3 regions of the Bradyrhizobium sp. CCBAU 53421 genome follow, and region 2 is predicted to be linked to each of the others. Evidence: predicted binding sites of a transcription regulator. Region 2 holds the regulator's gene; each other region holds the start of a gene.
The links. The regulator LexA, encoded in region 2, represses DNA repair genes until DNA is damaged. The targets are predictions, from matches to a motif close to TGTTCNNNNTGTGTTCNG.
Positions count from the first base shown of each region.

Region 1: the regulator LexA is predicted to act here: its motif matches at 879-896, upstream of uvrA (excinuclease ABC subunit UvrA).
Region 3: the regulator LexA is predicted to act here: its motif matches at 6,686-6,703, upstream of XH92_RS41645 (helicase-related protein).

Region 1 is NZ_CP030047.1:5,182,945-5,193,241, forward strand. Features, by position in the region: gene XH92_RS24790 (outer membrane protein) at 1-586, shown strand, start outside; gene uvrA (excinuclease ABC subunit UvrA) at 984-3,956, shown strand; gene XH92_RS24800 (barstar family protein) at 4,051-4,368, shown strand; gene XH92_RS24805 (glyoxalase/bleomycin resistance/extradiol dioxygenase family protein) at 4,451-4,822, opposite strand; gene XH92_RS24810 (PRC-barrel domain-containing protein) at 5,035-5,367, opposite strand; gene XH92_RS24815 (RNA 2'-phosphotransferase) at 5,467-6,006, opposite strand; gene XH92_RS24820 (cytochrome D1 domain-containing protein) at 6,127-7,065, opposite strand; gene XH92_RS24825 (SRPBCC family protein) at 7,068-7,607, opposite strand; gene XH92_RS24830 (AAA family ATPase) at 7,766-8,530, opposite strand; gene XH92_RS24835 (hypothetical protein) at 8,630-8,953, shown strand; gene XH92_RS24840 (PCC domain-containing protein) at 9,305-10,180, opposite strand; gene XH92_RS24845 (acyl-CoA synthetase) at 10,185-10,297, opposite strand, start outside.
Region 2 is NZ_CP030047.1:4,861,992-4,872,288, forward strand. Features, by position in the region: gene XH92_RS23255 (MFS transporter) at 294-1,622, opposite strand; gene XH92_RS23260 (ComEC/Rec2 family competence protein) at 2,054-4,339, shown strand; gene XH92_RS23265 (hypothetical protein) at 4,336-4,563, opposite strand; gene XH92_RS23270 (hypothetical protein) at 4,741-5,169, opposite strand; gene lexA (transcriptional repressor LexA) at 5,426-6,130, opposite strand; gene glp (gephyrin-like molybdotransferase Glp) at 6,374-7,585, opposite strand; gene XH92_RS23285 (HAD family phosphatase) at 7,605-8,237, opposite strand; gene XH92_RS23290 (response regulator transcription factor) at 9,038-9,700, opposite strand; gene XH92_RS23295 (sensor histidine kinase) at 9,697-10,297, opposite strand, start outside.
Region 3 is NZ_CP030047.1:8,996,107-9,006,403, forward strand. Features, by position in the region: gene XH92_RS41625 (MFS transporter) at 1-739, opposite strand, end outside; gene XH92_RS41630 (CarD family transcriptional regulator) at 923-1,714, opposite strand; gene fdxA (ferredoxin FdxA) at 2,135-2,473, opposite strand; gene XH92_RS41640 (RNA-binding S4 domain-containing protein) at 2,558-2,827, opposite strand; gene XH92_RS41645 (helicase-related protein) at 2,899-6,414, opposite strand; gene XH92_RS41650 (DUF3108 domain-containing protein) at 7,085-7,915, opposite strand; gene rpmB (50S ribosomal protein L28) at 8,270-8,578, shown strand; gene XH92_RS41660 (Z1 domain-containing protein) at 8,760-10,297, shown strand, end outside.

The sequences.
Region 1 (10,297 bases), 320 kb from region 2:
GGCGGCACGCGCGCCTTACGTGAAGGCGCCGCCGCCGGCCGCGATCTACAACTGGACCGGCTTCTACATCGGCGGCTTCGGTGGCTATGCCAGCGAGGACTCCGGCAATCCGAAGATGGAAGGCGGCTTCGCCGGCGGCACCATCGGCTACAACTGGCAGGCCGGTAACATCGTGTACGGCCTCGAGGCTGACGGCGCATGGGCTGACGTCGACGCTTCGGTGAACACGCTCGGCGTCACCGTGAAGAGCAAGATCGACGCGCTCGGCACCGCGCGCGGCCGCATCGGCTTCGCCGTCGACAAGGTGCTGTTCTACGGCACCGGCGGCTACGCCTGGGTCGACAACAAGATCAGCGTCAGCGCGCTCGGCGTGACCGCCTCGCAGAGCAACTTCCACTCCGGCTGGACCGTCGGCGCCGGCATCGAGGCGTTCATCGCCCCGCAGTGGTCGATCAAGGGCGAGTACCTGTATCGCAGCCTCGGCAGCGAGACCTATTTCGGCGTTGCCTCGCCGGACCTCAACCTGCACAGCGTGCAGTTCGGCGTGAACTATCACTTCGGCGGCCCGATCGTCGCCAAGTACTAAGCTAAGTACTGAGCCGAATACTGAGATCGATCTGCGCGCAGATCGTACGGAAAGGCCGGCCTCGCGCCGGCCTTTTTGCTTATGAGTGCTTTCGAGCGAGGCCTGTCCCGGACTTGATCCGGGATCGATCCCGGTTCGCGTCGAGAAAACCGCGGCAAAACAGAAATCGAGAGCCCGTTCCGCTTCCATCGGAGCGGGAAAAGGCCCTGGCGGAACCGACCCCTGCTGACGGCTGCTGCCAACAGGCAAACTATCCGTTGATGGACGCGACTCAGCACTGGAAATTGTCGACCGTTCTTCCTACGTTCCAGTCTTCACACCCCATCGGCGCAAGCTCCCGGCATCACCGGCGATGCGCGCCCAAAAGGCGCCCGATCATGCGCCCGGAACTGTCGCAATGGATGAAGTGCTCAAGGCGAAGCGCCAACAGAACGCCGGCTCCTCATCGCGCGCCATCACGATCCGCGGCGCGCGCGAACACAATCTGAAGAACATCGACGTCGAGATTCCGCGCGACAAGCTCGTGGTGTTCACCGGCCTGTCCGGCTCCGGCAAGTCGTCGCTGGCATTCGACACCATCTACGCCGAGGGGCAGCGCCGCTACGTCGAGTCGCTGTCGGCCTATGCGCGGCAATTTTTGGAGATGATGCAGAAGCCGGATGTCGACCAGATCGATGGCCTGTCGCCGGCGATCTCGATCGAGCAGAAGACGACGTCGAAGAACCCGCGCTCCACGGTCGGCACCGTCACCGAGATCTACGACTACATGCGCCTGCTGTGGGCGCGCGTCGGCGTGCCCTATTCGCCCGCGACCGGCCTGCCGATCGAGAGCCAGATCGTCTCGCAGATGGTCGACCGCGTGCTGGCGCTCCCCGAGGGCACCCGCCTCTATCTGCTGGCGCCCGTCGTGCGCGGCCGCAAGGGCGAGTACAAGAAGGAGCTCGCCGAGTACCTCAAGAAGGGCTTTCAGCGCGTCAAGATCGACGGCACCTTCTACGAGCTGGCGGAGGCGCCCGCGCTCGACAAGAAATTCCCGCACGACATCGACGTCGTGGTCGACCGCATCGTGGTGCGCCCCGACCTCGCCCAGCGCCTCGCCGAAAGCTTCGAGACCGCGCTGAAGCTCGCCGAGGGCCTCGCGGTGATCGAATACGCCGACGCGCCCGCGGCCGCCGCCGAGGACAAGAAGAAGACCGCGAAGATCCACGACAAGAGCGGGCCCGAGCGCATCCTGTTCTCGGAGAAGTTCGCCTGCCCGGTCTCCGGCTTCACCATTCCCGAGATCGAGCCCAGACTCTTTTCCTTCAACAACCCCTATGGCGCGTGTCCGGCCTGCGGCGGCCTCGGCGTCGAGCAGCATATCGACGAGGACCTGGTCATCCCCGACAAGGAGCTGACCCTGCGCAAGGGCGCGATCGCGCCATGGGCGAAATCGTCCTCGCCCTATTACATCCAGACCCTGACCGCGCTCGGCAAGCACTACAAGTTCACGCTCGACACCAAGTGGAAGGACCTGACCAAGAAGGTCCAGAACGCGCTGCTGCACGGCTCCGGCGACGACGAGATCAAGTTCTCCTATGAGGACGGCGTCCGCTCCTACGACACCAAGAAGCCGTTCGAGGGCGTCGTCACCAACATCGACCGCCGCTACCGCGAGACCGAGAGCGAGTGGGCCCGCGAGGAGCTCGGCAAGTATTTCTCCGACGTGCCCTGCGAGGGCTGCCACGGCTACCGCCTGAAGCCGGAGGCGCTGTGCGTCAAGATCGGCGGCAAGCATATCGGCGAGATCTCCGAGCTTTCGGTGAAGCGCGCCGGCGAGTGGTTCGAGACGGTGCCGGAGGCGCTGAACGCGCAGCAGAACGAGATCGCGACCCGCATCCTCAAGGAGATCCGCGAGCGCCTGACCTTCCTGCTCGACGTCGGCCTCAACTACCTGACGCTGTCGCGCTCGTCAGGCACGCTGTCCGGCGGCGAGAGCCAGCGCATCCGCCTGGCGTCGCAGATCGGCTCCGGCCTCACCGGCGTGCTCTACGTGCTGGACGAGCCGTCGATCGGCCTGCACCAGCGCGACAATGCCCGCCTGCTCGACACGCTGAAGCGGCTGCGCGACCTCGGCAACACCGTGGTCGTGGTCGAGCACGACGAGGACGCGATCCGTTTGGCCGACTACGTGCTCGATATCGGGCCCGGCGCCGGCATGCATGGCGGCCACATCGTCGCCGAGGGCACGCCCGACCAGATCATGCGCAACCCGAAATCGCTGACCGGCAAATATCTCACCGGCGAGCTTTCGGTGCCCGTCCCCGACCGGCGGCCGCCGAACCACCGGCGCACCATCAAGGTCATCAATGCCCGCGGCAACAATCTGAAGAACGTCTCGGCCGAGATTCCGCTCGGCCTGTTCACCTGCGTCACCGGCGTCTCCGGCGGCGGCAAGTCGACGCTGCTGATCGATACGCTCTACAAGTCGATCGCGCGCAAACTGAACAACGCCAGCGAAGGCGCCGCGCCGCATGACCGCATCGAGGGCCTCGAGCACATCGACAAGATCATCGACATCGACCAGTCGCCGATCGGCCGCACCCCGCGTTCGAACCCCGCGACCTATACCGGCGCGTTCACGCCGATCCGCGAATGGTTCGCCGGCCTGCCCGAGGCCAAGGCGCGCGGCTACGAGCCCGGGCGCTTCTCCTTCAACGTCAAGGGCGGCCGCTGCGAGGCCTGCCAGGGCGACGGCGTCATCAAGATCGAGATGCACTTCCTGCCCGACGTCTACGTCACCTGCGACACCTGCAAGGGCAAGCGCTACAACCGCGAGACCCTCGAGGTGCTGTTCAAGGGCAAGAGCATCGCCGACGTGCTCGACATGACCGTCGAGGAAGCCGCCGAGTTCTTCAAGGCGGTACCGCGCGTGCGCGAGACGTTCCAGACCCTGCACCGGGTCGGCCTCGACTACATCCATGTCGGCCAGCAGGCGACGACGCTATCGGGCGGCGAAGCCCAGCGCGTCAAGCTGGCCAAGGAGCTGTCGAAGCGCGCCACCGGCCGCACGCTCTACATCCTGGACGAGCCGACCACCGGCCTGCACTTCCATGACGTCGCCAAGCTTCTGGAGGTGCTGCACGAGCTGGTCGCCCAGGGCAACACGGTGGTGGTGATCGAGCACAATCTCGAAGTCATCAAGACCGCCGACTGGGTGATCGACCTCGGCCCCGAAGGCGGCGACGGCGGCGGCGAAATCGTCGCCTGGGGCCCGCCCGAGGACATCGTCAAGGCGCCGCGCAGCTATACGGGCAAGTTTTTGGCACCGGTGCTGAAGAAGGCGAACAGCAAGCCGAGGAAGAGCTCAGCGAGCGAGGCGGCGGAGTGACATTGGTAGGGTGAGCGAGCCGCAAACAAGCTTCGCGTTCGGAGATGACAGCGCTCCGCACACCGCTGCGGCGCGCGCAAACATTCCCGAAAACGTGACAAGCAAAGCAGCGCTCTTGGCTACGCTCGCAGCGCAGCTCCGATTCCCCGATTACTTTGGCAACACTTGGGATGCATTCGAGGAATGTATTCGCGATCTCTCATGGTTGCCCCGCGGTCCCGTATTCGTAACGCATACGGACGTACCCCTGATTAGCGACGTGTCGAACGCCATGACCTATGTGGCAATTCTGAATGACGCTGTCTGCAAGATGTCGCGACCGGCGGACCATCCGCTTTCAGTCGCATTTCCACCCCAGTATCACGACCAGGTCATGTGGTTGCTTCGAGCGGACCAAGCCCGTCGCACGTAGCGCGTAGGATGGGTAGAGCGAAGCGAAACCCATCGACTCATCTCGCGGCCCGAACGATGGGTATCGCTTCGCTCCACCCATCCTACGGATTTCCTCGGTAAGTGGCTATCTGCCAGACGTTTGCCCAGGAATCCCGGACCGTCGCTCGCCTGTCGCCATAGGGCGTATCGGCAGGTGCCTCGATCGATTCAGCACCGGCCGCTATCGCCCGCCGATAGGTCTCGTCCGCGTCCTCGACGTAGACATAGAGAAAGGCCGGCATGGCCCCGCGGACGCCTCCGCCGTCGCTGATCAGGATGATCGAGTCTCCGATGCGCATTTCCGTTGGCGCGCCGGAGCGGACGTCGCCTTCCGCACCGAAAACGTCTTTCAGGAAGCCGGCCAAACCGGCGAGATCGCGCGTGACAATTCTCGGTATCACGGAAGGCCAGCCGGCGGGCTTGAATTGGGGCATGGGTCTGCCTTTGACGAAGCGACGATGGTGCGTGCTGATGAAAGCTACCAGAAGCGCAGGAGCAAGTAGACCGGATGAGCGAAGCGATATCCGGGACTGTCGGCCGAACAAGTGGATGGCTCCCGCATCTCTCTGAGCCTGTCATCGGGCGCGTGTTCGCGCGACCCGTTGGCTCATGCGGGATACGATGACTGGAGCAGCCCACTCCCGCCCTACACCGCCCAATAATTCGGGTGCGTGTACGCGTGCGAGCGGTCGCCCCAGTCGAATTCGTCGCCGTCGAACTCGGACGGGCCGGTGCGCAGATCGTCCAGCGTCACCTCGGCCTCGAAGGCCTGGCGCGCGGGATCGAATTTCAAGGCCGTCCATTTGACGGGATAATGGTGGTGAGTGCTGAGCACGCCACCAGTCTTGATCACGGCGTAGGCCACCGTGCCGCTCACCTTGTCGAGCATCAGCCGCTCGATCGAGCCGAGCTTCGTGCCGTCGCGTCCGAACACGCAGACATGCTCGACGCGGTCGCTGGGCACCAAGGTATGATGCATGGCATCCTCCCTGTTTTCCCTTGTTCGGCCGGGATTATAGCACCTGCGCGTCCCAATGTGCACAGGTCGTCGGGCGAATTGGCGAAGCGTAATCCGCCGTCACTGCCCGAGAAACTCCGGCGGCACCCGGTCGGTCAGCCATACCCCGTTGTCCGCCCGGTAAAACTTGAATCCCTTGCCGTGCATGGCACCTGCATCGACCTTGAAAATGTGGGGCTTGCCGTGACGCTGACCGACGCGCACGGCTGTCGCTTCATCGGCGGACAGATGCACCTGCTGGCGTGCCTGCGGCTTCAGGCCTTCCACCAGGATCGCATCGACAAACCGCGTCGCGGTCCCGTGATACAGGATCGACGGCGGCTGTTGCGGCGGCAGACCCAGCTGCACCGATACCGAGTGCCCCTGCGCGGCACGGATGTCGCGGCCATCGGCCGAGATCGAAAACCGCTTCTTGTCGCTGGCCGCGGCGACATCGAGCAGGTCAGCCCGGCTAAACCGCGTTCCGGCCGCGTTGGCTTTCTCAACCAGTTCATCAATGTTGGCCCAGCCGTCAGCGCTGAGCGTCAAGCCGATCTCGTCGGGCTTGTGCCGCAGCACGAAGCTCAAGAACTTGCTGAGCTGGATTTGATCGATCGGCATCGGGTGTGGTCCTGTCCGGCTGACTTATACCCAAGGCCAAACGTGACGAGCAAGTCACCCGGCAAGCGAAGAAATCGTAGCGGTGGGTGACGCGTCGCTAGCCCGCCCTGCGCAGCACACCTACTCCGTCCTTCTCAGAAACACCCCGAACGCCCTTGGGCTGTCGCCGACCTTGACCTCGCCAATCACCTTCAGCTCGGCGGCGTCGATCACGGAGAGCGTATTGCTCTCCCAGTTCGCGACCACCACCTGCTTGCCGTCGGCCGTGGCCTCGATGCCTTCGGGGTAATCGCCGACACTGATCCGCTTCACGGGCTGCAATGTCGCGAGGTCGAACACGCTGACCTTGCCGTCATACTGGTCGGTGACGAAGCCGCGGCCCTGCGCCAGCGCCACCGCATAGGGACGCAGGCCGACGTGGACGCGGCCGATCTCGCGCGCGGCCGCGATGTCGATCACCGAGACGTCGTTGGAGCCGACATTGGCGGTGTAGGCGCGCCTGCCCTCTGCATCGACGGTGACGCCGAACGGACGGGAGCCGACCTTCACGATCCCTCGCCGCTCCCGCGTGCCAGTGTCGATGATCGACACGCTGTCGTCGTCGCGGTCGGCCGAGAGCAGCCGCCGCCCGTCCGGCGTCACGGCAAGCCCGGACGGCGAAGCGCCGACCGCAAGATTGGCCACGACACGCTGCTCCCTGGCATCGATCACCCGCACCGCGGCGGCGTACCAGTCGGCGACATAGACCGTCGCGCCGTCGGGCGCCACGGCAATGCCGAGCGGCCCGCCGCCGACGTCGACCCGGCCGACCACCTTGCGCGTTGACGCGTCGACCACCGTGACCGCCTTGGCATCCGGGCTCGTCACATAGGCGAAGCGGCCGTCATTGCTGACAGCGACACCCGCGGGCTTGCCGCCGATCGGGATCGTTGCCACCGGCTTCGAGCTCGCAAGATCGACCACCGTCAGGTCGTCGCTGAGCTGGTTGGTGACGAACGCCTCCTCGGCCCGCGCGGCGCCGAGGCCGGCGAGCAGCGCCAGCAGCGCGATCGCGCGCATGCTCAGCTGCCGCTCTCGATCTTCTTCTTCAGCGCCGCCAGCCCGCCCCGGTAGAGCTCGCTCACCGCCTTCACGGCGGCCTCGTCGTTCAGCTCCGGCGGCGGATCGTTGTTCGGAAAGCCGCGGTAGAAGGCGCCGGCCCATTCCAGCTTCGCCTTGCCGCCCGGCGCCGGCGACACCGACAGGGTCGAGGAATAATTGGTGACCGGCAGCACCTTCACGTCGACCGCGGTGATCCGGTACGAATAGCTCATCATCTCGGGCTCGTATTTGTAGAGCTCCTCGTCGATGGTAATGCCAGGTGCCAGGGTCAGCCGCCGCGTGGCGCCGATCTCGTTGCCCTTCTCGCCCTCGGTCTTTGCGACACCGGCAAGCCAGCTCATGTCCTGGAAATTGCCGATCACCGCCCACACCTTGGCCTGCGGCGCATCGATCTCGATGGATTCCCGTACCTTCTGGCGGGTCGGCCCATGGGCCCAGGCGGCCCCCAACACGGTCAATGCCGCCGCCACCACGAAAGTCCGTGCGATCGTCCGCCTCATCCTTGGTCCTCTCCCGATGCCTGTCGGCCCTGCGCCGCCGGGCGCATGCCGCAGTTTATGATTGGAGGTTCTAGCCTAGACCGGCGACCTGTTTCTTGCACCAGAGCGAAGTCGCCGCCGCCGGCTTCCCCGGGAGGCAAGCCTGCCGGGCAGCGGCTTCAGTCCTCGATCGCCGCCTCGACGAACCCCTTGGGGTCGTCGCAGAACTCGCGCATCAGCCGGTAGTGATCGGTGTCCTTGAGGCCCACCGGCTCCAGCCCATATTTGGTAACCCGCAACAGCGTCGCGTTCGGATACGCCATCAGCACCGGCGCGTGGGTCGCCATGATCACCTGGCAGTGGCCGGTGCCGTTCATCCGGTGCAACAATTTGAGGAATTCGATCTGCCGCGACGGCGACAGCGCAGATTCCGGCTCGTCGAAGATGAAGATGCCCTGCCGCTGGCACCGCTCGTTGAAGAAGCGCAGGAACCCCTCGCCGTGGGAATAGGACAGGAAGTTCGGCGGCACGTCTCCGACATCCAGCGCGGCCTCGTCGACATAGCGCGCCACCGAGAAAAAGCTCTCGGCGCGGAAGAACCAGCCATTCGTGATCTTAGGTAGCCAGCTGGCACGCAGCGCCGACGCAAGTGAGCCGCCCATCTTCTCAACGGCATTGCCGTGGTCGACCGCGCGATAGCCCTTGCCGCCGCCGGCATCGTCATAGCCGGCCATCACCGCGATGCCCTCCAGCAGCGTCGACTTGCCGGTGCCGTTCTCGCCGACGATGATGGTGATCGCCTTGTCGAAGCTGAGTTCGAATTCGTCGCGCAGCAGCGGCAGCACGAACGGATATGCGTTGCGATCGGGAATGCGCGCGGGATCGAGCCAGACGCGCCTCAGGTACGGCGCGGGCATGTTGATCGGGCGGCTTCGTCTGGCCATATGCGCAAATCCGGGGAAACAACGGCGGGTGGCACAGTTTATGATCCCAGCCCGTCACAATCCTAGATGACGTGATATCCGATACCCCGCAAGGCCGACATGCCCAGCAAGGCTTACGGATTCTTCCGCAAGGCGATCCTCACCGAGCAGCAGGCGGTCTGCAGCTATGACGGCCGCCCGCGCCAGGTCTGCCCGCATATCATCGGCCACAACAAGAGCGGCGAAGAGGTCGTGCTGGCCTGGCAGTTCGCCGGCGAGAGCTCGGGCAGTCTGCCGCAATGGCGCTGCCTGCACCTCGCCAATGTCAGCGACGTCAGCCTGCGCAAGGGCCCCTGGTACGAAGGCGGCTCGCACCGCACCGGGCAGACCTGCGTCAGCGCCATCGACCTCGACATCAACATCCATGTCCGCAAGCGGCGGTGAGCGGGCCCTAGCGCCGCGACAAAGCGAAACTGCGTCCACCACCACAACTGTCATCGCCCGGCTCGACCGGGTCCAGTACGCCGCGGCCTCTCGGCTCAAGCAGCGGCGTCTCTGGAATGCTGGATCACCCGCGTGCGCGAAAGTGGGTGATGACCCTGGGTGCTTGGCTGTTTGACAGTTGAATCCGCTCTAAGTCCCGTCATCCTGAGGTGCGAGCGGAGCGAGCCTCGAAGGACGCACGGCCCGGCTGGTGGCCGTCGATCCTTCGAGACGCGCTTCGCGCTCCTCAGGATGACGGGATTAATTGTCGTCTTGTTGCACCGACCTGACCGCGACACTGTGCCCTGCCCCCTAAGGCTGCTCCGCCTCCTCCAGCACCTCGAGCACCAGCTCCATCGTCATCAGCACGGGATTGTCGCCGCGCACCAGGCGTCCCTCGGCGATACCGCCGAGATAGTCGACCAGCGCGACATCGAGACTGGCGCGCAGCCGGCGATTGGCGTCAAGCGCGATCTGCCCCGCGGTCACCGCAAGCTCGGTTGCGAACGGCACAACGCTGTGGCCGTCGCTGAAGACCGCGCCGATGGTCGAGCCGACCCCGCCATGTAGCCGCGCGCGCAGAATGCCGTGCTGGCGGCAAAAGCCTTCCAGCGTGCAGGCGAAATCCTGGTTCGGCCGCAGCCGCAACGCGAAGGCATGGCTGGTGGTCTTCGCACCCGCCGGCGCGCTTTCGACCGGACCGAACAGCTTGAAGTTGGTCTCGCTATCGGACTCGGCCAGGAACGTCGCGCCGTCGATCCCGAACGCGCTGACTTCGAACGGCTCGGCGACGATGGTTTCGTCCGGCAGCATGTGCCCGCCGTTGAAGCGGCCGTCGGCCTCGGTCCACAGGCCGTGGCAATGGAAGAAAGGCGCGCCGTCGCGCTCGCCGAAGGTCAGCGCCGCAAGCTTGAGCCGCGTCACGCCGTCGGGACGGAACGTGTCGCTGTAGAACGCAGCGTTGACGCCGTCCTTCGACAGCGCCGGCATCACATAGGCGAACGGCCCGAGCGCACCACCTGTGGCGCTTAGCACGCCGCCGGAAAATCCTTCCGCCGCAAAGCCGCGGCGCACCGCTTCGAGCAAGGGAATGCCGGCTTCCAGCACGAAGGAAAACGCGCGGCCGCGCGCGGCGACCCATTGGATGCGCTCAGAGACCGGAGTGCCAGGCTGGGCGATGCTGCGCATCGCCTCAATTGCCCGTCGATTTGGCGATCAGCTCGAGTAGCCCGCGCGCCTCGAGCTCGTCGCGGATCAGCCGCTTCGGCACCTTGCCGTAGCCGGACTTCGGCAGCGCCTCCCAGA
Region 2 (10,297 bases):
GCGGGAGAGCTTGCAATTGCGCGAAGCTGCGTCCCCTCCAGGCCGCGTTGATGGAACACGCACGCAGCCTTTGCAGAGAAATCACGCCGGCGACCGCGAGCGGGACGATAGAGAAGCGTCGTCCCGCACTTGCGGGAAAGCGGCTATCGCCGTCGCTGCAGGGGTAGAGCGCTTTCGAGCGAAGTGGAAACCGGTTCGCGTAAAGAAAACGCGTCAAAACGAGATTCTAGAGCCCCGTTCCGATTCCATCGGAACGGAAACGGCTCTAGTCGCCCCTCGGCCACGTCACTCCGTCACGATGCAACTCTTGCCTCGATCTGCTCCCAAATTCTGGTCTTGCGTGTCTCCGGCATGACAAGGAGGGCGATCACGAAGCACACCGCGGGGACGACAATCGGGTAGATTAGCGCGTAGCCGATGCTGCCGGTCGCTGCGAAGCCGGCTGATGTGATGAACGGCACCAATCCGCCGCCCCAACCATTGCCGATATGATACGGCACCGAGACCGAGGTGTACCTGATCCTGGCCGGGAAGAATTCCGCCAGGAACGCTCCGACCGGCCCGTACACCATCCCGACGTAGCAGACGAGGATGAAGATGATGAAGACGGCGACCGGATAGTTGATGTGTCCCGGCTGCGTGACCGTGCCGAGCCACAGATACAGGGGATAGTAGGTGATCGCGGCAAGCAGCATCCCGCCGAGGATCACGGATTTGCGGCCGATCTGATCCGACAGCCAGCCAAAGAAGATCAGGCTCGGCGTTGCGATCAGCAGTGCGGTTCCCACGATGTAGGCCGAGGTCACCGGATCGACCTTGGAGACCTGTTGCAGGAAGTATAGTGCCCAGAATTGACCGCTGTACCAGACCACGCCCTGTCCGATCAGGACGACGATGGCGATCAGGATGTACTTGATGTTGGGGCTGAGGAAAGCTTCGCGCCAGGGATTCCTGGTCATTTGTCCGCGGGCCTTGATCTCCTGGAAAATCGGCGTCTCCTGGAGCTGGAGCCGGATGTAGATGGCGATGGCCACCAACAGGAACGAGACCAGGAACGGAACGCGCCACGCCCATTCGTCGAAGGCCTGATTGCCGGCCCAGGTCCGGGTCAGGACGATCACGGCCAGCGACACCACGATCCCGAGCGTCGGCGAGGTTTGTAGCCAGCCTGTGTAGTAGCCCCGGCTGTCGTCCGGAACATGCTCGGCGACATAGGTGATGGCGCCGCCATATTCGCCGCCCAGGCATAGACCCTGGATCATCCGCAGGCCGAACAGGACGAATGCGGCCGTCACGCCGATCGACTGATAAGTTGGGATCAGTCCGATCGCGCCGGTTCCGAGGCCCATTCCGCTCAGCGTAATGAGGAACGTATATTTGCGGCCGACCCGATCGCCCATCCATCCGAACAGGAAGGCCCCCAATGGACGGATCAGGAATCCCGCAGTGAACAGCGCGATCGTGCTCAGCAGGGCCGCGATGGGGTGGGACTGTTCAAAGAACTTGACCGACAGAACTGCGGCCAGGCTGCCAAAGATATAGAAGTCATACCACTCAATGATGTTTCCCACTGACGCAGCGACAATCACGCGACGAAAATCGCTCGGTACTTGAATTGCCATGTGCGGCTCCTCTCAAATGCAAACGCTACGCCTCGCGTTTTTCAGCGATCGATCCGCTCGCGGCGTGCGCGTGGTGCGCGGCGTTGCAGGCGAGATTTGCGAGTTCGTCCGCAACGCCTGGTCTCAGGGGGAGTTGTGGGCCACCTGAGAAGAGCTCCAGCGGCTGTCAGGTGCCGCGAGCCGTCACTGCCTCGTCCCGTCTGTCCGGGGGTGGAGGCATCGGGTTAGTCTAGTCCCAATGGGATCGGTACCTAATGAGACTTTCGGCTTGATCGGTTTGACGCAGGCTACATCTGGGCCTGGCGCGGGGAGCCGCGACAAAGGTCGGTCCTGGTATCCCGGCCTTGCCCGGCGGTATTCTGCATCCGTTCTGCTAGCAGTGAGGTCACAACTTCCGGTAGCTTCGCAGCCCGGCAGGGATCGCGAGCGGAATGGCGGAGCAGGGCACAACGCCGGGCGGCAGACGCGGCTACGCGGGGACGTGGCCGCCGCGCGCGGCTATGCCAGCCGGCGGCTATGTTCCGGCGCGCGCCAGCATCTGGCGGCCTCTCGTCGAGACGCTGCGGCAATGGGCGCGTGCGGAGGCGGGCGCCGGGCGGCTGTTGCCCTGGGTGCCGGTGGCGTTCGGGACGGGCATTGCGTTCTATTTTGGGGCCGAGCACGAGCCGGTGCTGTCGGTCGCCGCCAGCGTCGCCGTCGCGCTCTGCCTGCTGGCGCTGCTGCTGCAGCGGCGCAGCGTGTTTCCCGCCATCGTGATGCTGGCTGCGGTCGCTGCGGGCTTTGCGACGGCGACCTGGAAGACCGCGCGGATCGCCCATGGCGTGCTGGCGCGGCCGCTATTTTCCGTGGCGCTGACCGGCTTTGTCGAGACGCGCGACATCAGGGAGAAAACCGACCGCTTCGTACTGCGCGTCGTGTCGATGGAAAGCCAGCGCGAGGTACCAAAACTCGAGCGCGTCAGGCTCTCAGTGAAGAAGGGCACCGCGCCCGATGTCGGCAGCTTCGTCGAATTGAAGGCGCGGCTGATGCCGCCGCTCGGGCCGCAGCGTCCGGGCTCCTATGATTTCGGCCGCGACCTCTATTTCCAGGGCATCGGCGCCTCCGGCTTCGTGATGGGCGCGGTCAGGACAAAGGAGCCGCCTGCGACCGGCGGCCTTGCGCTGCGTTATGCCGCCTTCATGCAGTGGCTGCGCGACGCCATCGACGCGCGCATCCGCACCACGCTGGACGGCGATCAGCGCGCGATCGCGACGGCGCTGCTCACCGGGCGGCGCGATGCGATCACGACGCCGGTCAACGACGCGATGTTCATCTCGGGGCTCGGCCATGTGCTGTCGATCTCCGGCTACCACATGGCCGTGGTCGCCGGCGTCGTGTTCTTCACGATCCGCGCGCTGCTTGCGCTGTTTCCGGCGCTGACGGCCGGACACCCGATCAAGAAATGGGCGGCGGCGGCCGCGCTGGTCGCGGCGGCGTTCTATCTGCTGCTGTCGGGGGCGGAGGTTGCGACCCAGCGATCGTTCTTCATGACGGCCGTGGTGCTGATCGCCGTGATCGTCGATCGCCGCGCGATCACCTTCCGCACGCTGGCGGTGGCGGCGCTGATCGTGCTCGCGATCGCGCCGGAATCGCTGGTGCATCCGAGCTTCCAAATGTCGTTTGCCGCGACGCTCGGGCTGGTGGCACTGGTGCAGATCGGGCTGCCGAACCTGCTGGCGTCGCCCGACCATTCCGCCACCGCGCGGGTCGCTCTGTGGGGCGGGCGCGAGCTCACCATGCTGATGCTGGCCTCGCTGGTGGCTGGGCTCGCGACCACGCCCTACGCCGCGTTCCATTTCCATCGCGTGACGCCCTACGGGCTGCTGGCCAACCTCGCAGCGATGCCGGTGGTCTCGGCGGTCGTGATGCCGGCCGGCCTGCTCGGGCTGCTTGCGATGCCGTTCGGCTTCGACGGCGTGTTCTGGGCGATCATGGGGTTTGGCATCGACTGGATGATCCTGGTGACGCAATGGGTCGCCGCGCTCCCCGGCGCGGTCGGCCGGATGGCGGCGTTTGGGGCCGGGCCGATGATCATGGCCAGCGCCGGCCTGATCCTGCTCGGGCTGTTGCGCACGCCGCTGCGTTGGTCGGGGGCGGTGCTGCTGGTGGCGGCTTCGGTCTGGGCGGTGCGGGTGCCACAGCCGGACGTGCTGGTCTCCGCCGACGGCCGCAATGTCGCGGTGCGGGGCGGCGACGGCCGGCTGCATCTGATGCACAGCGCCAAGGACGCCTTCCTCATCAAGGAGTGGCTGGCGGCGGACGCCGATGCGAGGACCGCTATGGACGCCTCGCTCGCCGAGGGTGTTTCCTGCGATCCGGGCGGCTGCGTGACGCAGGGGCCCGGCGGCGCCTTCGTCGCGCTGGTGAGCCGGCCCGAGGCGCTGGCTGATGATTGCGAGCGCGCGGCGCTGATCGTGACGGCGCGGCCGGCGCCGAAGGATTGCGCGGCCTCGGTGATCGACGCCGAGCGGTTGCGGCGCCACGGCGCGCTGGTGCTCCGGCGTATCAGGGACGGCTACGCCGTCGATGCGGTCAAGCCCGGCGGGATCGACCGGCCGTGGTCGCCGGCGGTGCCCGGTGATGGCGAGAGCGAGACCACGCTGCGCGCGCCGGCTGCCGCGCCACGGCCCGCCGTGGATGCGACGCCGGCCGAGACCGATCTGCAGGGCGAGGATTAGCCGTTGTCGGGTGAGGGTCCGGTCGGCAGCTCGAACAGGCCGAGATGGAACTCGTCGGAGTCGGGGCCGGCATCGGGCTTCTTGACGAGGGTGAAGGAAGCCTCCGGGAATTGCTCCCAGACCTTCAGGTCATCAGCCGTCACGGTCAGCCAGCCGAACCGGAACATGTAGCGGCCCGGCTCCGTGACGCGTCCAGCCTTTTGCCATGTGACCTTGTCGACCACTGAGCAGGTTTCCGTTGAGCAGGTTTCCGTGAGTGCACGTCCTCCGTGCCCAATGATGCGCCAAGCCGGCCGCCGACGCAAATCTCCTGCCGCGCCCCGGAACCCGGCGTCCGGGGTCGCTCGAAATCGCTCAAGGTCACCCGCCGCCGGATCGCTCATTCCGCGGCGACGATGCGCTCAACCCAAAAACAGCGACGCAAATGCGGAGGGCCGCCGCTCCACAACCTTCGGCTTCTGCTCGACCGGCGGATGCAGTGCCGGCAGTTGCAGCACGCTGACGCGTTGTCCCTCGACCAATTGGGTCACCAGCACATGGCTGCCGTCGGGGAATTCGACCGCGTCGTGATGGCGATCGGGAACGTCGGGCTCGACTTCGTTGAACACGCCGACGCGGAAGTTCATCGTCTTGGTCCAGATCCAGCGGCTGTCGTAGCGAACGTTCTCGGCGAAAGCGAGCTCGGTGCCCGGCAGCATGCAGACCGCGACCGTGGGATCATTCTCCGAAGCAAAGCCGCGGGTCGACGTGCCGCGGAAAGTCGTGGTGATCAGCGTCTCTCCAACAATGGCGGGGCGCGACGCCACGGCGTGCAGACTATAGTCACACATCGGATGGCTCCTCTGTTCGAGGGTAGCGACCCGTGCCTCTCCTTGAGGCATAGGGCCTCTACCAGAGTGGACGATAACGAACGAGTGTCTCCTCGTTTCTGGGCGATTGTACGACTGCTCGACGAACGCCCCGATCACAAACACGCGACGCTGCGTGGGAGGTATCGGAGCGCATCGGGCAGGCGGCACGTTACGCCATCTATCAAGGAACGATTCCGATGTGTTGCTCGTTCCTCGCCGCCGCAAGTATTTGAAATCAGTATTTGCGATAGAGGCCGATCAGCTTGCCCTGGATGCGGACCCGGTTCGGCGGCAGGATGCGCACCTCATAGGCGGTGTTGGCCGGCTCCAGCGCGATCGATGCACCGCGGCGGCGAAAGCGCTTCAGGGTGGCTTCCTCCTCGTCGATCAGCGCCACCACGATGTCGCCGGTGTTGGCGACGTCGTTGCGCTGGATCAGCGCCATGTCGCCGTCGAGGATGCCGGCATCGACCATCGAGTCGCCGCGCACTTCCAGCGCATAATGCTCGCCGGCGCCGAGCATGTCGGGTGGTACGCTGATGGTGTGGCTGCGGGTCTGCAGCGCCTCGATCGGCGTACCGGCGGCGATCCGGCCCATCACGGGGACCGCGACCGGACGGTTGCCGTCGTCCTCGGCAATCGGCGGCGTGCTGGTGCGCTTGCCGAGGGTGCCTTCGATGACGCTCGGCGTGAAGCCGCGGCGGCCGTTGCTGCCGCCGGCCGACAGCTCGGGCAGCTTGATGACTTCGATAGCGCGGGCGCGGTTGGGCAGGCGGCGGATGAAGCCGCGCTCTTCCAGCGCAGTGATCAGGCGGTGGATACCGGACTTCGAGCGCAGGTCGAGCGCATCCTTCATCTCGTCGAAGGAGGGCGGCACGCCGGCCTCTTTCAGACGTTCGTTGATGAAACGCAGAAGTTCGTACTGTTTGCGCGTGAGCATCTCGAGTATTCCCCCGGTTGATAGCGTCGTTCGATTCCGAGACTCTTCAGGTGGGACCCGCAGGCGGGGCTGACCTCAGGAGCGCGGTGCTCGTTGCAAGCGCTCCCTGGTGGTCTCCCGTTTGTAGACACCAGTACTCGAAACAAATCATGAACGGACACTATATGTTCGATATGTGTTCCGCAACCACTTAATTTCAGGTGAACGCGTTCTGCAACGCGCAATCGGCGAGCCGCGAAAGTCTCATTCGGGCAGCGTCAGGATCTCGCATTCGCTGCCTTGAACAGCGGCCGGCGCAAACGGCGGACGCACGAGAAGTGCCCGTGCCGCAGCGAGATTCCCGAGCAGCGACGAGTCCTGCTGCATCACAGGCGTTGCGATCAGCGTGCCGTCCTCGCGCGTCTCGAGACGCGCGCGCAGATAGTCCTCGCGCTGGTCGTTGGCAGCGAGGTCGCGGCCGAGCAGGGCGCTCGCGCGGCGATGATGAATCATTTTTCGGCCGCTCAGCGCCCGAATCAACGGCACCAGAAACAGGAAGGCGCAGACATAGGACGACACCGGATTGCCGGGCAGGCCGATCACCCGCAGCGCCCCTAACCGGCCATGCATCATCGGCTTGCCGGGCCGCATCGCGATCCGCCAGAACGCCATATCGACGCCTTCGGCCTCCAGCGACTGCTTGACCAGGTCGTGGTCGCCGACCGAGGCGCCGCCGGTCGTGATCAGGATGTCGGCGCCGGTTTCCCGCGCCCGGCGGATGCCTGCGGTGGTGGCGTCCACCGTGTCGGCGGCAATCCCGAGATCGACGGTCTCGGCGCCCTCGGCGCGGGCCAGCGCCCGCAGCGCGTAGCCGTTGGAATAGACGATCTGGCCGGGGCCGGGCTGCGAGCCCGGCATCACCAGCTCGTCGCCGGTCGCCAGCACCGCGACCTTCGGGCGGCGGCGCACCGCGAGCTCCGCATAGTTCATGGCGGCCGCAAGCGACAGCGCGCGGTCGGAGAGGCGGCTGCCGGCGGCGAGCAGCACGTCGCCCTCACGGAAGTCGACACCGGCCGGGCGGATGTGCCGTCCGGCGGCAGCTAGCTCGGTGATCGTGATGTGGTCGCCCTCGACGGCGGTGTCTTCCTGGATGATGACGGCGTCGGCCCCGTCAGGGATCACGCCGCCGGTGAAGATCCGCACCGCTTCGCCGGCGCCGACCGTGCGCTCGAATGGCCGTCCGGCCGCGACTTCGCCGATCACCCGGAGGCGGGCCTTCAGGTCAGCCGCGTCGGTCGCGCGCACGGCATAGCCGTCCATCGCCGACATCGGCTGCGGCGGCTGGGTGCGGCGCGCGGCGAGGTCGCGCGCCAGGGTGCGATGGTAGGCGGCATCGAGCGCGACCATCTCCTCCGGCAGCGGTTCGGCGCCGGCGAGGACGGCGGACAGGGCATCGGCAACCGGCATCAGGGCCACGCTCGGAGCTCCTCAATTCCTAATGTTCAATACCAAGTGCAGTCAGAGCCCTCGCCACGTCATCCGTCGATGTCACGTGGATGGCATGAAGGCCGCGCGCCCGCGCGCCTTCGATGTTGGCGGCCAGGTCGTCGAAGAACAGCATCCGCGACGCCGGCACGCCGATGGCTTTTACCACATGATCGTAGGCCTCGGCGTCGGGTTTGCGAAAGCCGATCGTCGAGGACAGGAAGACGGTGCGGAAATGGCTGAGCAGCTCGGCATGGAGCACCGAGAAATGCGCGACGTGGGCCGGATTGGTGTTGGAGAAGGCATCGAGCGGCATCCGCTCCGAGGCCGCCGCGAGCAGGCGCGCAATCCCCGGCATCTCGCCGGTGAAGATCGCATTCCAGCCTTCCAGGAACTGCGCGTCGGTGATCTCGATGCCGAGCGTCCGGCGCAGGTTTGCGAAGAACGCCGCGTCGTCGATCCGGCCGATCTCGTGATGCTTGAAGCTGTCGTCGACCACAAAGCGCGTGGCGAGGTCGGCCGGCGCGCAGCCGGCTTGCTGCGCCCAGTGCGCCATCGCCTTCTCGAAGTTGATGTCGAGCACGACGCGGCCGATATCGAACAGCAGCACGTCGACGGAATCGGGAGAGAGTTGCGAGGTCATTGCGTGGAACCGTGTACGAAAATTGCAGGCGGCCGGCAATGTCCTCGATTTGTGCGGCAGGCATGCGACGGAGCGAGATGCTGTCGTCCCGGCGAGAGCAGGGACCCATGACCTCAGGAGTGTATTGTCAAAGAGGGCTGTGGCCCCAGCGTCGCACAACAATCGGCATTTGTGATTGTGGGTCCCAGCCTGCGCCGGAACGACACGCAATGCGTTGCACCGGTTGGGACCTTACGGGCTTTTGGTGCGCAGCGACTTGCCGGCTGCCGGGCGCACCTCTCACATCCTGGAAAGCGCCAGGCCGAGGTAGGCGATCAGCGCGCCGGTGCTGAGGATGATGACGACAAGCGCCTGCTCCGAACGTGCTTGCAGGGTTTTTCGGGTCACGGCGATGACGCTCCATCCTTCAACATCATGCTGTCCAACTCACGTCGGTTGGCATCCGTTCCGGTTCCTGCCCGGGAACTTTCGTCAGTGTGTCTGCGCCGCGGTCGTGTCTCGTTGCAGGCCAGAAACGATCAACGCCGCCCGCATTGAAATACGACGGACGGAGTTGGTTCTAGCCCCAGGAGGAATGGCAAAATCCTGACGTGATGGATACGGGCGAGAGAGCAATGAGGTTCAGTCTTCGGCTCCGTACGATTCCGGTACTCCCAACGAGCAAGGGAAAGTGTCGGGGCAAGGTCTAGGATTGCGTGACCAAGTTGCTCTGGCCTCAGCGTGTACCCCCTCGCTGGGGCCTTTCTTTGAGCGCCTGCGATGAGTGCGGCTGGCAATGCGAGCCGGCTCCCGCCGCGGGCCTACCGTTCGCCGAGATCGATCTGCGTCAGGATGCCCTGCCGCAGCGCGAGGCGGACCAGCTCGATATCCGTGCCGACGCCAAGCTTGTCCTTGATCAGGGAATGCAGGTTCGCGACCGTCTTGGGGCTGAGGTGCAGCGCCTCGGCGATCTCGTCGGTGGTCTTCTCCGCGAGCAGCATGCGCAGCACCTCGAATTCCCGCGCGGTCAGCAGATCCGCTGCCGCGGTCTCGCCGGCGAGGCGGCTGAGCGCGAGCTCGTGGTCGATGTCCGGACTGATCGCGATCCTGCCCGCCAGCGCATCCATCACCGCGTGCACCAGCGTCTCCGGCGGGCTGGTCTTGGTGACATAGCCGCTGGCGCCGGCGCGGATCGCCTGCACGGCAAAGGCCGCGTTCTGGTGCATGGTGAACACCAGGATCCTTGCCCGCTTGTCCCACTGCCTGAGGCGCCGGATCGCCTCGATGCCGCCGATGCCGGGCATCGACAGATCCATGATGACGAGGTCGGGTCCGGTCTCCTTGTAGAGGCGGTAGGCCTCGACCCCGTCGGAGGCCTCGGCGACGACCGAGAGGCCGGGCTGCTTCTGCAGCATCGCCCGGTAGCCCTCCCGAACGACGGCGTGATCGTCGACCAGCATGATGGTTCGCGCCGTCGTGCTCATGCCGCGCGTTCCACGGGGGCGGTGTCCGGACCGGTGACGACGGGAACGGTGACGCGGAGCGACGAGCCATTGGGCTGACCGGCCGCGAAGCTCAGCCGCCCGCCCAGCGCCGCGACCCGCTCGCGCATGCCGAGCAGGCCCATGCCGGACTTGAACTGGGGGTCACTCGGCCCGCCATCATCGTCGATCGCGAGCACGATCTCGCTATCGCCGCCGTCCGAAGTCGCCTCGCGCATCTGCAGCCGCAGCAACACGCGCGTGGCGCCGGCGTGCTTGGCTGCGTTGGTGAGCGCCTCCTGCACGATGCGGTAGAGGTTAGCGCCGGCAGAGGCGGGGATGCGTTCGAACGATCCCGACATGGCGATCTCGAACCGCGGCTGTCCGCGGCTACGGCCGTTCCAGCCGGCGATCAGGCCCTCCAGGCTGGCCGCCAGTCCAAGTTCGTCGACATCGGGCGGGCGCAACCTGAACAGGGCGCCGCGCAACGTCTCCATCATGTCGGTCGCGGTCCGCGCGATGCCGTCGCATTCGGCGAGCAGCGGCGGGCAATCCTGCGCCGCGGTCAGGCGCGCCGATGCGGCGAGCGCGCGGATCGCC
Region 3 (10,297 bases), 4.1 Mb from region 2:
TCAGCACCGCGAGCAACGGCGCCGTCGCCATGATCAAGCCGTTGACCAGCACGGTGTTGACGAACAGCAGGCGAAGCACGGGATGTGCGAGGATGCTGCGCCATCCCTCGGTCAGCTCGGCGGCGCGAAATGCCTTCGCGTGGCGCCGGGCGGGCGCAGGCTCACCGCCGCCGATCCGGCGGATCGCCAGTGCCGACAGCAGGAAGCTGATCGCATTGGCGATCACGGTCGTGACCGGACCGAACATCCCGATCGCGACACCGCCGAGCGCAGGTCCGATCGCGGCCGCGGTCCACATCGTTCCCTCGAGCCGCCCGTTCGCGGTCACCAGATCGTCCGGCTTGACCAGCGTTTTGAGGCAAGCACCGCTCGCCGAACGAAACGCGATGTCGGCGGCAGCCATGATGATCGACACGATCAGGAGCTGGCCAAGGCTCAGCCAGCCGAGCGCGAAGGTGATGGGGATGCTGATCGTGGCGGCGAAGCGGATCAGATCCATCGCGATCATCACCGGCCGCTTGCGGCGGAATTCGATCCAGGGGCCGAGCGGCAGCGCGACCGCAGCCCCGGCCAGCAGGCCCACGGCCGCAAGCGCCGAGACCGCCTCCGGCCGTGCATGCAGCACCAGGATCGCCAGCAGCGGCAAGGCGTCGAACGCGATCCAGGTGCCGAACGTCGAGACCGCGAATGCGGTCCACAGCCAGTCGTAATCGCGTCCCAGCGACCGTCCTGCAAGCATGCCGCGCCCCCTGCTGGTTCCGCGATCCCGCCGCCAGCGTGGCGCAAGAGGTCATGAGTCGCGGCGATCCGCCAAGCGGCGATTGCGGCAGGGGCGATATGCAAGGTCGCGCGGCGACACTTCGCCCCAAACAAAAAGCCCGGTCTTGCGACCGGGCTTTTGTTTTCAATCCGTCGAACCCTTTCAGGCGGCTTCGTCCTCGACGGCGGTATCGTCGCCATCGCTATCGGCATCCTCACCGTCGGCATCGCCCTCGCCTTCACCCTCGGCTTCCGCCTTGGCGCCGCGGCGGGGGCTCTTGGCGAGCTGGCCTTCGATCTCCTTGATCGCCTCGGTCTCGGTCGAGTGCTGCACGACGGCGATCTCGCGCGACAGGCGGTCGAGCGCCGCTTCATAGAGCTGGCGTTCGGAGTAGGACTGCTCGGGCTGCGATTCCGAACGATAGAGGTCGCGGACCACCTCGGCGATCGCGACGATGTCACCCGAGTTGATCTTCGCTTCGTATTCCTGGGCGCGGCGCGACCACATGGTGCGCTTGACGCGGGCACGGCCCTTCAGCGTCTCCAGCGCCTTCTTGACCAGCGCCGGCTCCGACAGCTTGCGCATGCCGACATTGGCGACCTTCGCCGTCGGGACGCGCAGCGTCATCTTGTCCTTCATGAAATTGATCACGAACAGCTCGAGCTTGGCGCCCGCGATCTCCTGCTCCTCGATCGCCAGGATCTGGCCGACGCCGTGAGCGGGATAGACCACGAATTCGTTGGCCTTGAAGCCCTGGCGCTGGGTCACGACCTTCTTCGGCTCCTCGACGCGCGGCGCGGCTGCAGGCTTGGCGGCAACCTTCGGAGCAGCGGCGGGGACGGCAGCCTTCGGGGCAGCCGGCTTCGGCGCAGCAGCAGTCTTGGGGGCGACCTTCGCAGCAGCGGGCTTCGCAGCTGCCGCTTTCGCGGCAGTCTTGGCAGTCTTTTCTGGCATCACGCTTCTTTTGTTCTTTGAGGACTTTGCAGCCGCCGCCTTCTTGGCTCCCTTCACGGGTGCCTTGGCACGGCCCTTGGTTGCGCTGCGAGCAACGACAGCGGCTTTCTTCGTCGTCTTTGAAGCACTCTTTTTACGCGTTTTCTGTGACACAGCCTGCGCGCGGATACTGCCACGCCCCTGTTCGAGTTTGCGGGAACCTCGAAGCCACAAGGTACGCATGGCAAGGGGTTCTTGGCCTGTAATGTGTCAGATATAGCACATTTTCCGCAAAAATCAATGGTTTACGCCCGATTCCGGGCATAACAGGGCATCCTCAGGTCATATGTCCGTCATTAGGGTTAAATCGGCGGCCGAACGGAGGGCCGCGACGGGCCTGAGCCCGCCCTTATCGGGGTAGTCCCAGCTGATCCGGACGAATCAGTCGCCGCTGCCCGGATTCGGAGAAAAATATTTCTCGAACTTGCCTTCCTTGCCTTCCCACTCCTTGGCGTCCTCGGGCGAGTCCTTCTTCTGGGTGATGTTCGGCCAGCTCTTGGCGTAGTCGCGGTTGACCTCGAGCCACTTCTCCAGCCCCGGCTCGGTGTCCGGCTTGATGGCGTCCGCCGGACATTCCGGCTCGCACACGCCGCAATCGATGCATTCGTCAGGATGGATGACCAGCATATTCTCGCCCTCGTAGAAGCAATCGACGGGGCAGACCTCGACGCAGTCGGTATATTTGCACTTGATGCAGGCTTCAGTGACGACGTAGGTCATCCAAAACTCCGAAACGATCCAGTTTTTCTGGGGTTGGGTAGCGCAGGAATACCTGGCCCGCAAGGAATTGCTGGCCCTAAATAGCTATTCCTTGCCTCCTTGCAAATCCTCGTACAGCACGCGCGCCGAGGCAGCATCGCCGCGCCGCTCGGCAAAGCCGATCACCTTCAGCACGCGGACGCTGCTGTCGAGCGCGACGGTGACGACGTCGCCCGCCTTCACCGCATGGCCCGGCGATTTCTCGCGCGTGCCGTTGATGCGGACATGACCTGATGCGACGAGTTCGGCCGCACTGGTGCGGGCCTTCACCACCCGCGCGTGCCACAGCCATTTGTCGAGGCGCTGTCTGTCCAAAGGACTTCTATGTTTGACGCGTTTTCTTCACGCGAACCGGTGCCCACTTCGCTCGAAAACGCTATGTCCGATTATTCCTTCCGACCGGCGAGCTGCTCTTTCAGGGCCGCAAGCTTGGCGAAAGGCGAATTCGGATCGATCGGACGGTCGCGCTCGCGCGGCGCGCTCGAGGCGTAGGGCCGATGCGACGGGCCGCTCTCGCGCTTGTCGCGGCCGCCCTTGCCGAAATCGCGGCCGCCACGGTCACGATCGCCGCGCTCGCCCTTGCGATCGCCGCCGAACTTGTTGTCGCGGCGACGCTCATTGTCGCGATCGCGACCCTTGCCCTCGAACCGCTCGCGGCGCTGGCCCTTGTCGTCCCTATTGTCGCGGGCCTGCGCGCCATCGGCAGGCGCAGCCGCCGCCTCGGCGGGCGCGCCGGGGCGCGGCGTGCGGAAATCCTGGTGGCGGCGCGTCCGGCGATGATGCTCGCGCTTCTCGCCTTCGCCACCGCCCTCGGCGGCCTGCGCGCCCTCGGCGGGCTTGTTCTGATGCCGGCCGCGGTTGCGGTCGTGGCCGCGATGATGCGGACGGCGCTCGTCGGAGCGGCCGCCGGGACGCCAGACTTCGACCAGTTGCGGCTCGGCCGGCGTCTCCGCGGCGGCGGGAGCGGCCTCGGCGGGTGCAGCATCAGCGCTCGCCGTCTCCGCAGGCGCTTCGGCGCCGGGCTCTGACGGTGTCTCCGCAGTGGCTTCCACGGCCGGCGCGGGCTCGGCGAGTGCTTCAGCAGCAGGGGCTTCAGCGGCGGACGCTTCGGCAACAACGGGCGCGTCGACCGGCGTGGCGCGCTCGGCCACTGCATCCTGATGGGTCTCGATCACCACCGGCGTCGCTTCGCTGGAGACCACCTCGGCAAAGCCGACGTCGGGCAGCAGCGCGGCCGACGGTGCAGGATCGCCCGACACCGGCTGATCTGTCGCAGCCTCCGGCGCATCGGCCGTGGCCTCGGCGGCGGCATCGACCGGCGCGTCGATGGCGGCATCAGACGTCGCCTCGGTCGGCGGCGTCTCGGCGGCAACGGTCTCGGTGCTCTCGACCACGGCCTCCGTGGCCTCAACCGGCGCAGCCTCGACAGCCTTCGGCGGCAGCGGCGGACGGCGGTCCATGCGGTAGCCGAGCGCGCGCAGGATCGAGGCAAAATCCTCGCCGGCCGAGCCGGTCAGCGAGGTCATCGCCTGGGTGACGACAAAGCCGCGGCCGTCGAACGCACCCGCGGGCTTCTCGCCCGGCGAGGTCTCGCGCCAGGCCAGCGCCGGGCGGATCAGGTCGGCGAGCCGCTCGAGAATGTCGACGCGCACCGCGCGCTCGCCGCACTGGCGATAGCCGAGCACGCGATAGGCGTCGCGCGCGAGCTGCTTGTCGACCGGGAACGAGGTGCGGCCGCTGCTCGCCAGATGCTGCACGTTCGACAGCGCAGCCATGTCGACATTGCTCTGCTTCTCGGCCCACAGCAGCGAGGCCAGCGAGCGCGCCGCGGGCTTCAGGAGCTGCGGGAAGTAGATGTGATAGGCGCCGAAGCGCACGCCGTATTTGCGCAGCGCCGCGCGCGAAGGCTGGTCGAGATCCTTCATCTCGGCGGCGATCTTGCTGCGCTCGAGCACGCCGAGCGCCTCGACGAGCTGGAAGGCGATGCCGCGGGCGATGCCCTGGATATCCTCGGCCTTGGACAGCTCGAACAGCGGCCCGAGCAGCTTCTCGATATGCGTCTTGAGCCAGAGATCGAGCCGGGTCTGCACGGCTTCGCGCGAGGCGCCGGTCAGCCGCTCGTCGGAAATGATGCGCAGCCGCGGATGCAGCGCGTCGTCGGCGGCCACGAGCTTGGCCACCGCATCGCCGGTCCAGCGGATGGTGCCGTCGGAGGTCAGCACGAACTGCTCGTCGGGAGCGGCGCCCAGTTTCTCGGCACGCGCATCGATCTCGCGCGCCAGCACCTGCTGGGCGGCGGCTTGCAGCGCCTTGGCGTCGCTGCCGGCCTCGGCCGCATCAGGTGCGAAGGTGAAACCATCGAGCCGGCCGATCACGTGGCCTTCCACGATCACTTCACCGGTCTTGCCAATTTCCGTATTCAAAACTGAGTTCTCCCGCAGGCGGCGCATCAATACACTGGTCCGCCTGTCAACGAAACGCTCCGTGAGCCGTTCATGCAGCGCATCGGATAATTTATTTTCGAGATCGCGCGTGATCCCCTGCCAGTGGTCCGGGTCGTAGAGCCAGTCGGGCCGGTTGGCAACGAAGGTCCAGGTCCGGATCTGCGCGATCCGGCCCGATAGCGTGTCGATATCGCCGTCGGTCCGGTTGGCCTGGTCGACCTGGGCGGCAAACCATGCGTCAGGGATACGCCCCTTTTGCATCAGGAAGCCATACAGCGTGGTCACGAGTTCGGCATGGGCGGCCGGCGACAGCTTCCGGTAGTCCGGAACCTGGCAGGCCTCCCACAGCCGCTCCACCGCCTTAGCCCCATGCGCCCATTCACGCACCTCGGCGTCGCGTGCGACATGTTCGAGCACCCGAAGGTCCTCCGCCACCGGGGCCCGCGTCAGTGCCTCATGATTGGGCGTCAGCGCCAGCGACACCTGCAACGCGCCGAGCGAGGAGAAATCCAGCCTGGCGTTGCGCCATTGCAGCATCTTGACGCTGTCGAAGGTGTGGTTCTGCAGCGCGTTGACGAGCTCCGGCTCGAACGGCGCGCAGCGGCCGGTGGTGCCGAAGGTGCCGTTGCGCGTCGCGCGCCCGGCGCGGCCGGCGATCTGGGCGAATTCGGCCGGCGTCAGCCGGCGGAATTGATAGCCGTCATATTTGCGGTCGGAGGCGAAGGCGACGTGATCGACGTCGAGATTGAGCCCCATGCCGACCGCATCGGTCGCGACGAGGTAATCGACGTCGCCGTTCTGGAACATCGCGACCTGCGCATTGCGCGTGCGGGGCGAGAGCGAGCCCAGCACCACGGCAGCGCCGCCATGCTGGCGGCGGATCAGTTCGGCGATCGCGTAGACCTCATCGGCGGAGAACGCGACGATCGCCGTTCTGCGCGGCTGCCGCGTGATCTTGCGGTCGCCGGCGAATTCGAGCTGCGACAGCCTGGGCCGCGTGACGATCGAGGCGCCCGGCAGCAGCCGCTCGATCATCGGCCGCATCGTCGCAGCGCCCAGCAGCAGCGTCTCGTCGCGGCCGCGGCGATTGAGGATGCGATCGGTGAAGACGTGCCCGCGCTCGAGATCGGCCGCGATCTGGATCTCGTCGACCGCGAGGAACGAGACGTCGAGATCGCGCGGCATCGCCTCCACGGTCGAGACCCAGAAGCGCGGCGCCTTCGGCTTGATCTTCTCTTCGCCGGTGATCAGCGCGACGTTGTCGACGCCGGCGCGGTCGGCGATCTTGTTGTAGACCTCGCGCGCCAGCAGCCGCAGCGGCAGCCCGATCAGGCCCGACGAATGCGCCAGCATGCGCTCGATGGCGAGATGCGTCTTGCCGGTGTTGGTCGGCCCCAGCACCGCAGTGACGCCCGCACCGGGCACGCGGTCATTTCCGAACGAAGTTGAGAAAACCATATTTTGCAGGTGTTTCTTTTATTGAAGGCAAGATCCCTGACCCGTCATCCTGAGGAGCGCGTCAGCGCGTCTCGAAGGATGCACGGCCGAGATATTTCCACGCGCGACGATCTGCCAGTTGGGACAGCAGGGCCGTCGCCCTTCGAGACGGCCGCTCCGCGGCCTCCTCAGGGTGACGGTGAAAGACTGACGCCTCGGGGTTCACTCCTTCACGCATCCTTTCGCAAAATCTGTCTCACAATGCGACGCTTTCCGCGCCACCCTTAAGCTTCGGAACGAGTCTAGAACGAATCGCGGCCGAATCGCTGACTCCATTCCAGACCCGAAACGTTCACCGCAACATCTCGGCGAGTCTTGATGCGGCGGCACTAGATCAAGTTTGAGAGGGCTCCACAAGCATAGGATATGCGGACTGAATTCCTTAAATTCCAGGGGCCGACGAGTCGAATCAGAAGCGGGCAAGAGTCAAATGGATTCTGGTGACGTTTGTTGCATTCCCGAGCGTCCCGCGCAGCGCCTCCGAAGTACCCTCTCCCCCTGTGGGAGAGGGTGGATTCGATGCGGTAGCATCGAAGCCGGGTGAGGGGTCTGTCTCCGCGGATAGAGACCCCTCATCCGGCGTGGACTGCGTCCACGCCACCTTCTCCCACAAGGGGAGAAGGTGGAGAGGCTACTGCGTCTTCGCCACGCGCGGCGGCGCGGCTGTGGTGACGAAGGACGTCGCTTCCAGCATGGCCTGGCCGAGCGGGGTCGGGATCGTCATGCGGAACGGCACCAGCAGGCGGGTGCCCGCGATCGGCACGAACGCGATCTCGATGTTGCGCTGGGCGGCGAGGTATTTGATGACGGGTCGATCCGGGATGTAGCCGGAGATCGGCACGAAATAGAGCGCGCAGACCAGCGCCGGGCCGTGATAGCCGCGCTCGGCCTTGACGATCTCGACCCGCTTGAAGTCGAGCTTGAGGTCGTAACGCATGCGGCCGTCGAACACGCCGGCGCCGGTGCGGCAGACATCCGGGCTCATCAATTCGGCATTGCCGGGCGCGCGCAGGAACGAGCCGGTCATCGGATCGAACACGTTCTTCTTCTGCGCATCGGTCACCGGCAGGCGGTCGGCATCGACCGGCGGCTCCGGCTCGATCGCGGATTCCTTGATGCCGCCATTGGCCAGCACCATCCGGATCGTCTCCGACTTCTTCGAGGTGGTGGTGGTTGCGGTATAGGCGGAGGCGACCAGCGAGCCGTTGACGACACGGCCCTGCGATGCGCCCGAGCCGGTGCCGCCGGAGAACGCCTTCAACAGGCCTGCGGTGCCGCCCTGGGCCGCGGCCGAGAAGGTGTCGTCGCCGATTTCGATGGTCCAGGAGCCCTTGCCGACCGGGATACCGGCGAGCGTCGCCTCATACTGGGCGTCGAGCCGACCCTGGGCGCTGGCGCGCTCGGCGCAGAACAGCAGCAATGCGCCCGCGCACAGGCCGAGGAGCCGGCCGAGCGGGGGCAAAATGGCAATGGCGGTGGTCACTTAACCTACCTGACGGTCCTGCTATCGGCGCTCTGTTCGTCGTCCATTTTGGTCCTTCAATTCGGCCGGACAACACGCGCATCTCTTATGGAACCAAGACTTGCAGCCGAATACGCCCTTTATATGGTTGCCATATCCGCGGTTAAGTGGCTGGAACGGCTTATGAACCGCCATTTCCCGGGACGTCCATGCGGCGATATAATCTTGACGCTCTCCTATTCTGCCCCTATACACCCGCGGTTCCTGGAAAATGGACGCGAATTCAAAACCCCCGCGCGGGCCGTGCGAATGCACGCCTGAGACGAGGCGGGGATGCAATAAGGATTTTGTAAGATGTCCCGGCGCTGCGAACTGACGGCCAAGGGCCCCCAGACGGGCCACAAGGTGAGCCACTCGAACATCAAGACCAAGCGGCGCTTCCTGCCGAACCTGGCCAACGTGACCTTTATCTCGGATGCGCTCGGCCGCAACGTGCGCCTGCGCGTCTCGACCAATGCGCTGAAGAGCGTCGACCACAATGGCGGCCTCGACGCCTACCTGCTCAAGGCCAAGGCCGACGTGCTCTCGCCCCGCGCTCTCGAACTGAAGCGCGCGATCGAGAAGAAGGTCGGCAAGCCGGCGCCGGTGAAGAAGGCGAGCTGAGCGAGACGCGCGAGCGGAATTCGCGTTGAGAGTTTTGAACGGCCGGGTCGGATGACCCGGCCGTTTTTGTTTTGCGACAATTCGACCATCGGAGAAGTAAGCGAACCCTATGCCGCTGACAAACCACCCGCTATGATCGCAGGAACGAGAACACTCAACTGCGATAGAGAAGGGGCGACTGTTGGCGGTCAATGTCGAAGAGCTGAGGGGGATCGCGGCCCAGCGCGAACGTTACCTGGGTCAACTCAATCGCCTAAAGAAACTCAACAAACAGACATCTTGCGTGGAGGCTGCGGTTTCCAGCGCTTGCGAGACTTTGCGTGCGGGCACGAGTTCGTTCGTGATCTACGGCGAGCCACAAAGCGGCAAGACGGAAATGATGATCTGCCTTACCGCAAAATTACTCGACGATGGAAACCGAGTTATCATTCACTTATTGAACGATAGCGTTCAGCTGCTCCAGCAGAATCTCGATAGGTTTCAGCGGTCAAATCTGTCACCAGCCGCTCGTAACTTCTCTGACGTCATTGATCCCGAGTACTCTTTCGCGACGGGTTTCCATGTCATCTTCTGCAAGAAGAATGCTAGCGATCTCGCAAAGCTGAATCAAAAACTAGAACGCGTGCGCGAGAAGGTCGTAATCGACGACGAAGCCGACTTCGCGACACCGAACGCGCTCATCAACAAGGGCGACGTAACGCGGATCAACGCGCTCATCAAGCAGCTGATCAGTCATGACGGAGTTTATATCGGCGTAACAGCCACACCCGCTAGACTTGACTTGAACAACACCTTCGACAACGACAACGAAAGGTGGGTCAACTTCCCCCCGCACGAAGCATACACTGGTCAAGACGTATTCTTCCCGTTGGACACTCCGGTTGGCTTCTCTCTGCAAACACTTCCGGACACCGACGACAGTCCGAAGTACCTTCGAGAAGCTATTTTTCGATTTCTCGTCCGCGTAGCAGCACTGAACTTGTCGACTGGCGTCGATGAGAATTTCTCGATGCTGATTCACACGAGCGGAAAGAAGCTCGATCACCGCTCTGATAAGAAGCCCATTGATGACGTCATGAACGCCTTATCTGACGTCCATTCAAAGAAATTCGAGTCTTACACACGCGAGCTAGACAAGATCGCAGCAAAGCTATACGGCGCCGAACAAGCGAGCAGAATACTCGGCTACATCGTCAAGAACTGCGACCAAACCACCACTATCATCATGAACAGCGAAAGGGACAAGAACGTCGACTTCAAGTCGGCAACTTCGCCGGCCGCCATGTTCACTTTTGTAATCGGCGGAAACATCGTTTCGCGCGGCGTGACTTTTGACAATCTTTTATCAATGTTTTTCACGCGTGATTCGAAGCACAAGATTCAGCAGGATACATACATCCAGCGCGCTCGAATGTTTGGCTCTCGCAAGAAGCATTTGCCGCACTTTGAATTGACCATTCCCGAGCAACTGTACCTCGACTGGCAACGTTGCTTTGTTTTCCACAAACTCGCACTAGAAGCCATTAAGACGAAGAAAGGGTCGCCCGTTTGGCTCGCGGATCAAAGGATCGCAGCCGTGGCGCCCAGCAGCATAGACAAGGCAAATGTCCTTCTCGATAAGGGCGAGATGTCGTTTCCGATCTTTGACTATTCGGCTGGGATAGAGCGAATCATTAAAGAAACAAATGATCCCCTTACTTGCCTAAGACGGCTGCAAGC